Allosaccharopolyspora coralli: one gene and its partner. The protein of the gene in region 2 interacts with the protein of the main gene of each other region in a pairwise test. Links are inferred from orthologs where the notes say so. Each region holds a gene or a part of one and is shown on either strand. Other genes may lie near its edges. The genes, in order: GIY23_RS05950 and secA.

Region 1 (3,264 bases), 2.8 Mb from region 2 along the record:
CAACGCCGGCATCATGGACGGAATGGGCGCCCCGCACGAGATCACCGACGCGGAGTGGGACCGGTTGCTGCGGATCAATCTCACCGCGCCGTTCCTGCTCCTGCGTGCGGTCGTGCCGGGAATGCTGGAGAAGGGCAAGGGCTCGATCGTCAACACCGCTTCGGAGGCCAGCCTGCGTGGCGGCGCCTCCGGAACCGCTTACACCGTGTCCAAACACGGTGTGGCCGGGCTGACGAAATCGGCGGCAGTCATGTATCGGGACTCGGGTATCCGCGTCAATGCGGTCGCTCCGGGGGGCACGGTCACCAACATCGAGGTCACCGCGGACCCCGAGGGACACGGCCCCGCCGCCCTCGGCCCCAACATCGACGTCCGCATCGGCGAGGCGGACGAGATCGCCGCCGCGATCGTGTTCCTCGCCTCCGACGCGGCGAGCAACGTCAACGGCGTGATCCTGCCAGTCGACAACGGATGGTCCGCCGTCTGAGAGCCTGTCTTTGATCTTGGTTAGGGGGTGGGGGCCCGCGTTTGTGGGCGGGTCAGTCGTCGGCTCATCATAGTGATCATGGCCCAGTTGATGAAGGCCTCGGAGTGTTCGGGGAGGCGTTCGTAGTCGCGGGTGTTGCGGCGGGCTTGGCTGATCCAGGCGAAGGTTCGTTCGACGACCCATCGGCGGTGCAGGGGCACGAACCCGGTTTGTTCGGCGAGTTTTTTCACGATCTCGACGGTGATGCCCAGGGTTGTTTTCGCCCAGGTCAGCAGGGTTCCGGTGTAGCCGCCGTCGGCCCAGATGTGGCGCACCCTGTGGTGGGCGCGGTGCAGCAGCGACAGCAGAGGGCGCCCGGCGGGCCGGTCTTGCAAGTTGGCGGCGGTGACCATGACGACCAGCAGCAGTCCCATGGTGTCCACGGCGATGTGGCGTTTGCGGCCGTTGACCTTCTTGCCGGCGTCGTAGCCGCGGGTGGAGTCACCGACTGTTTCGGCGGCGCGCACCGATTGCGCGTCGATGGCGGCTGCGGTGGGCCGCGGGCGCCGGCCGGCCTGCTGGCGGACCTGTTCACGCAGCGCATCACGCATTATTTCCACCGTGCCGTTCTCGCGCCAGCGAGCGAAAAAGCCGTACACGGTCTTGCAGGGCGGAAAGTCCACGGGAAGCGCGCGCCATTTCACTCCGTTGTCGGTGACGTAGCGGATCGCGTCGACGATGTCGCGGCGGTGGTGCTTCTCCGGACGCCCCCCGGCCGGGCTGGCACACGCCGCCGTGGGCAGCAGTGGTTCGATCACTGCCCACTCGGCGTCCGTCATGTCCGACGGGTAGCGGCGAATGCGGGCCGATGCGCTGGACGAAGGCGTCGTGGGGTACAAACTGAGTCGGGCCTCTGCTGTTAGTGATCATGACTGGCATCACGATCACTAGCAGAGGCCCTTCACATGCCCACCACCGGGATCCAAGACAGCCTCTGACAGGGCGTTCGGAGTTCGTGCCTCACAACGCAGGGTTCTCGCCGCGTACGCCTGGTACTCAAAGAGGACCCCAACACCGCGAGGCGCGAACTGGGGCGGCGGTACCGGACCACCGACCTCAGTTCCACAACGCTCTCTGAGTCACGTGAATTCGCGGAAGGCGTCCCGAACGTCGCCGGGTGGAGCCGTGGGGCGCAGAGCCTCTGGATCGACCCAGACGTAGCGGTTGGTGACTTCCGCCGCGAGCGTGCCGTCCCGGCGAATCTCGTAGCGCAGCGCCAGCGAGGTCGTGCCCAGGCGTTCGACGTGCGGCTCGACGGAGAGATCGTCGTCGAACCGGCACGGCGCCAGGTACCGGACGGTCGACTCGGCGACCACGACGTCGACTCCGCGCTCGAGCAACACCGCGTGCGAGCCGAACAGTGCTTTGAACACCTCGAACGAGGCCATGTCCGCGTAGGCGAGGTAGTGCGCGTGGAACACGATCCCCTGCTGGTCGCACTCGTGGTAGCGCACTCGCAGCGGCATCCGCACGATCGGCCCGTTCCGCTCAGCCATGGCCGGACGGTAGCAGCACCGTCGATCTCACCCCTCCGAAGCGCGAACGGCACTTTCGCCTCGTCTCGTGGGGCGAGAGTGCCGTTCGCTCCACTGGCATGACCCATTCGTGGCTCGCCATCGACGCGAGTGCGCGGGACCATGAATGCGCGCGTCGTTGCGGGTTGAACGACCCGCCCGTCGTCGCCGGGACCATGACCGGCTACACCGGCTCGCGTCCCGATCCGGGCGCGGGTGAGGAGGGAGAACTCATGCCAGGCAACCGCGTGGTCGTCTACCAGGGACCGGGTTCGGTCAGTGTCGAGACGATCGACTATCCGAAGTTGGAGATCCCGGACGAGGTCGCCACCGGGTTCGGCGTCAAGCGCAAGGCTCCCCACGCGGCGATTCTCAAACTCGTCTCCACGAACATCTGCGGCAGCGACCAGCACATGGTGCGCGGGCGCACGACTGCGCCTGTCGGACAGACGCTCGGTCACGAGATCACCGGAGAGGTCGTCGAGGCAGGCGACGACGTGCTGTTCGTCAAGGAAGGCGACGTGTGCTCGGTGCCGTTCAACATCGCCTGCGGACGCTGCCGCATGTGCGACGAGGGCAAGACCGGCATCTGCCTCAACGTCAACCCGGCTCGCGCGGGAGCCGCCTATGGTTACGTCGACATGGGCGGCTGGATCGGGGGGCAGGCCGAGTACGTGATGGTGCCCTACGCGGACTTCAACCTGCTGAAGTTCCCCGACCGGGACCAGGCCCTCGAGAAGATCTTGGACCTGACAATGCTCTCGGACATCTTTCCCACGGGATACCACGGCGCCTACACGGCGGGCGTCACAACCGGGTCCACTGTGTACGTCGCCGGTGCCGGGCCGGTCGGCCTCGCTGCCGCCCACGCCGCGCAATGCCTCGGAGCCTCGGTGGTGATCGTCGGCGACATGGTCGCCGACCGCCTCACGCAGGCGCGCAGCTTCGGGTGCGAGACCGTCGACCTCAGCCAGGGCACGCCGCTGCCCGACCTCATCGAAGGCATCCTCGGCGAGCCCGAGGTCGACGCCGCCGTCGACGCCGTCGGGTTCGAGGCACGCGGCCACGGCAAGGGCGCGAGCGAGGCGCCTGCGACGGTGCTCAACGACATCATGAACGTCGCGCGGGCAGGCGCCGGCCTGGGCATTCCAGGCCTCTACGTCACCGGGGACCCCGGCGGCGTCGACGAGAACGCGCAGGTCGGCCAGATCGGAGTGCGGCTCG
Region 2 (3,792 bases):
AACCACCCCAGCCACCGGAGCCTCCGTGGCCGCGCTGACCCCGACGGTCCGGCACGCACCCGTCCCGGTGCCGCCGCGAGCCGGCGGCACACCGAGCGCGCACGCGATCGCCACCCGCCTTGCAGTCGCCCTCACGGACGTCCTCGCGGCTCGACGATCACCGCATCAACTCCGCAGCAGATTGACCCCGCTCACGCTGGGCCTGCTCACGCGCCAGCTGTCAGCAACACCGCTGCTCGCGCGGACCTTCCGGGTGCACTCGGTCCACGCGTGCCCGACCACGCGCCGCAGCATCGAGGCCAGCGCGGTGCTGACCGGCGTCACACGCAGCAGGGCACTCGCGTTGCGGATCGAGCATCGGGACGAGCAGTGGATCTGTTCCGCGCTGTCACTGCTCTGAACAGCGCGGAACAGATCCACTCCTCGCGGGAGGTCACTTGCCCCGGTTCTTCTTCGCCTCGCGCTGGGCGGCGCGCCGCTCCCGCCGAGTGCCCGATTGGGCGTTGCCCTGCGTGCCTTGCTCACGGCTGTTGCTCGTCTGCACACCACCCGACTCCGCGGGACCCGAGTAGTTCAGCTTCTGCTGCTGCGGGGTGTCCAAACCCTTGCCTCGCAGCATGTTCGGCGCTTGCGTGCCGTCGTCGCCGGACGCACCGAGCTGGCTCAACGCTGGGCCGGCCGCCGCAGGCTTGGCCGCCCGCTTCGACTGGGGCTGCGCGGCCGCCCCACCGCCTGCCTGCTGCCCGGCCGCTTGACCGGCACGCGGTACGACCGTCTGCTGACCGTCCCCGGCGGTCACCGAGACCGGAACCGACGGCTCCTCCGCGGGCTCCGGCTGGGCGGACTCCACCTGAACGTTGAACAGGAACCCGACGGACTCCTCCTTCAACGCCTCCAACATCGCGTGGAACATGTCGAAGCCCTCCCGCCGGTACTCCACCAGCGGGTCGCGCTGCGCCATGGCACGCAGGCCGATGCCCTCCTTGAGGTAGTCCATCTCGTAGAGGTGCTCACGCCACTTGCGGTCGAGCACGCTGAGCACCACCCGACGCTCGAGCTCGCGCATCGCACCGGGACCGACCTTCGCGTCGATCTCGGCCTCGCGGGCGTCGTAGGCCCGCTCGGCGTCCTCCATGATCAGTTCGAGCAACCGTTCCCGGTTGAGATCGTCCTCGTCCTCGACCATCGCTTCCCAGTCCAGCGAGATCGGGAAGAGGGTCTTGAGCGCGGACCACAACTTCTCGAAGTCCCAGTCCTCCGAGTAGCCCTCGGAGGTGGCGCCGTTGACGTAGGCGGCGACGACGTCACGCAGCATGTGCAGAGCCTGCTCGCGCAGGTCCTCACCCTCGAGCACCCGACGACGCTCGGTGTAGATCACCGAACGCTGCTGGTTCATCACCTCGTCGTACTTGAGGACGTTCTTGCGGATCTCCATGTTCTGCTGCTCGACCTGGGTCTGCGCGCTGCGGATCGCCCGGGTGACCATCTTGTGCTCGATCGGCACCTCGTCCGGGACCTTCAACCGGGTCATGACGGTCTCGACCATCGCCGCGTTGAACCGGCGCATGAGTTCGTCACCGAGCGAGAGGTAGAACCGTGACTCGCCGGGGTCGCCCTGGCGGCCGGAACGCCCGCGAAGCTGGTTGTCGATACGCCGCGACTCGTGCCGCTCGGTACCGAGCACGTACAGGCCACCGGCCTCCCGGACCTGCTCCGCCTCGGCCTCGACCTGCTCCTTGATCTTCTCGACCACGCCGGGCCACTCGGCCTCGTACTGTTCGCGCGAGTCGACCGGGTCGAGCCCACGCTTGCGCAGCTCGGCGTCGGCGAGGTGGTCGACGTTGCCGCCGAGCACGATGTCGGTGCCTCGACCGGCCATGTTCGTCGCGACCGTCACCGCGCCCCTGCGGCCCGCTTCGGCGATGATCGCCGCCTCGGACTGGTGGTGCTTGGCGTTGAGCACGTTGTGCGGGACGCCCCGGTTGAGCAGCAGTTTCGCCAGGTACTCGGAACGGTCCACGCTGGTCGTGCCGACGAGCACCGGCTGGCCCTTGCGGTGCTTGTCCTCGATGTCCTCGGCGACGGCCTCGAACTTCGCCTCCTCGCTCTTGTAGACGAGGTCGGGCTGGTCTGCCCGGATCATCGGCAGGTTCGTCGGAATCTGCACGACACCGAGCTTGTAGGTGCCCTGGAACTCGGCGGCCTCGGTCTCGGCCGTACCGGTCATGCCCGCGAGCTTGTCGTAGAGGCGGAAGTAGTTCTGCAGCGTGATCGAGGCGAGCGTCTGGTTCTCCGCCTTGATCTCGACGCCTTCCTTGGCCTCGATGGCCTGGTGCATGCCCTCGTTGTAGCGCCGGCCGTCGAGGATCCGGCCGGTGAACTCGTCGACGATGATGACCTCACCGTTGCGGACGATGTAGTCCTTGTCCGGGCGGTAGAGTTCCTTGGCCTTCAAGGCATTGTTGAGGTAGCCGACCAGCGGGGTGTTCGCGGCCTCGTAGAGGTTCTCGATACCGAGCTGGTCCTCGACCACGGTGACGCCGTCCTCGAGGACACCGACGGTGCGCTTGCGCTCGTCGACCTCGTAGTGCCGGTCCTTGGTCAGCATCGGCGCGAGCCGGGCGAACTCGTTGTACCAGCGGGAGGACTGGTCTGCGGGCCCCGAGATGATCAGCGGAGTACGGGCCTCGTCGATGAGGATCGAGTCGACCTCGTCGACGATGGAGAAGAAGTGCCCGCGCTGCACGCAGTCGGCGAGGCTCCACGCCATGTTGTCACGCAGGTAGTCGAAGCCGAACTCGTTGTTCGTGCCGTAGGTGACGTCGGCCTCGTAAGCCGCGCGGCGCTGTGCGGGCTGCAGATCGGCGGTGATCGCGCCGACGTCGAGGCCGAGGAAGCGGTGCACCCGGCCCATCCAGTCGGCGTCACGTTTGGCGAGGTAGTCGTTCGGCGTGACGACGTGCACACCCTTGCCCGCGATCGCGTTCAGGTACGCGGGCAGCACACAGGTGAGCGTCTTGCCCTCACCGGTCTTCATCTCGGCGATCTGACCGAGATGCAGGGCGGCGCCACCCATGAGCTGCACGTCGAAGTGACGCTGGCCCAGGGTGCGGTTCGCGCCCTCGCGGGCGACGGCGAAGGCCTCGGGCAGCAGCTCGTCGAGTGTCTCGCCGTCGGCGTAGCGGCGCCGGAACTCCTCGGTCTTGGCCGTCAGCTCGGCGTCGGAGAGTCCGACGATGTCGCCTTCGAGCGCGTTGATGTGCGCAGCGATTTTGCGCAGGCGCTTGAGGGTCTTGCCCTCACCGGCGCGGAGCAGTCGGGACAGGACCATCCGGTCGACCTCACTACCTGATCGTGACGCGCCCCCACGGACGCTTTGTGGCCATCGTATTAGAGCTCGGTCCGGTCACGGCGTTCACTCGTCCCGGGAACGTGGTCGCGGTCACGTCCGAGCATGTCGTCGCTGTTCGTGGCCACCGAACTCACGGGACACCACCGTGTCGGACGGCCGGACGGCGCTGTCCCCCGCGTCCACGGTACGCGGGGGACAGCCACTGCGTTCGGCGTTGGCACACACTCGCCGCGGCACCGCAGCCGGCGCGTGCGTGCCTGTGGGTCAGGCGGCCAGCCTGATGACGCCGTAGTCGAAGCCGTGGCGCCGGTAGACGACGCTGGCGACGCCGGAGTCGGCGTCGGAGAACAGGTAGAAGTCGTGGCCGACGAGCTCCATCTCGTAGAGAGCCTGGTCCACGGTCATCGGTTTTGCCGTGTGCTCCTTCTCCCGGACGATGC

Evidence for each region.
Region 1: the proteins of secA (region 2) and GIY23_RS05950 interact in binary tests that used the Escherichia coli proteins (3 or more experiments, as listed by UniProt). The link is inferred for Allosaccharopolyspora coralli from one-to-one orthologs.

Annotation. Positions count from the first base shown.
Region 1 is NZ_CP045929.1:1,247,205-1,250,468, reverse strand. What follows is about bases 315-3,264. They hold GIY23_RS05950 (acyl-CoA thioesterase), read right to left. Parts: upstream 2,023-3,264; coding sequence 1,606-2,022; downstream 315-1,605. Other genes in these bases: fdhA (formaldehyde dehydrogenase, glutathione-independent), read left to right, coding at 2,121-3,264; GIY23_RS05955 (IS5 family transposase), read right to left, coding at 508-1,305; GIY23_RS05960 (SDR family NAD(P)-dependent oxidoreductase), read left to right, coding at 315-487. In the rest of the region: more of GIY23_RS05960, read left to right, coding at 1-314.
Region 2 is NZ_CP045929.1:4,018,154-4,021,945, forward strand. The notes cover bases 234-3,711. They hold secA (preprotein translocase subunit SecA), read right to left. Parts: upstream 3,332-3,711; coding sequence 434-3,331; downstream 234-433. Other genes in these bases: GIY23_RS18710 (Rv3235 family protein), read left to right, coding at 234-400; hpf (ribosome hibernation-promoting factor, HPF/YfiA family), read right to left, coding at 3,617-3,711. Also shown: more of GIY23_RS18710, read left to right, coding at 1-233; more of hpf, read right to left, coding at 3,712-3,792. UniProt on the Escherichia coli protein: Required for protein export, interacts with the SecYEG preprotein conducting channel.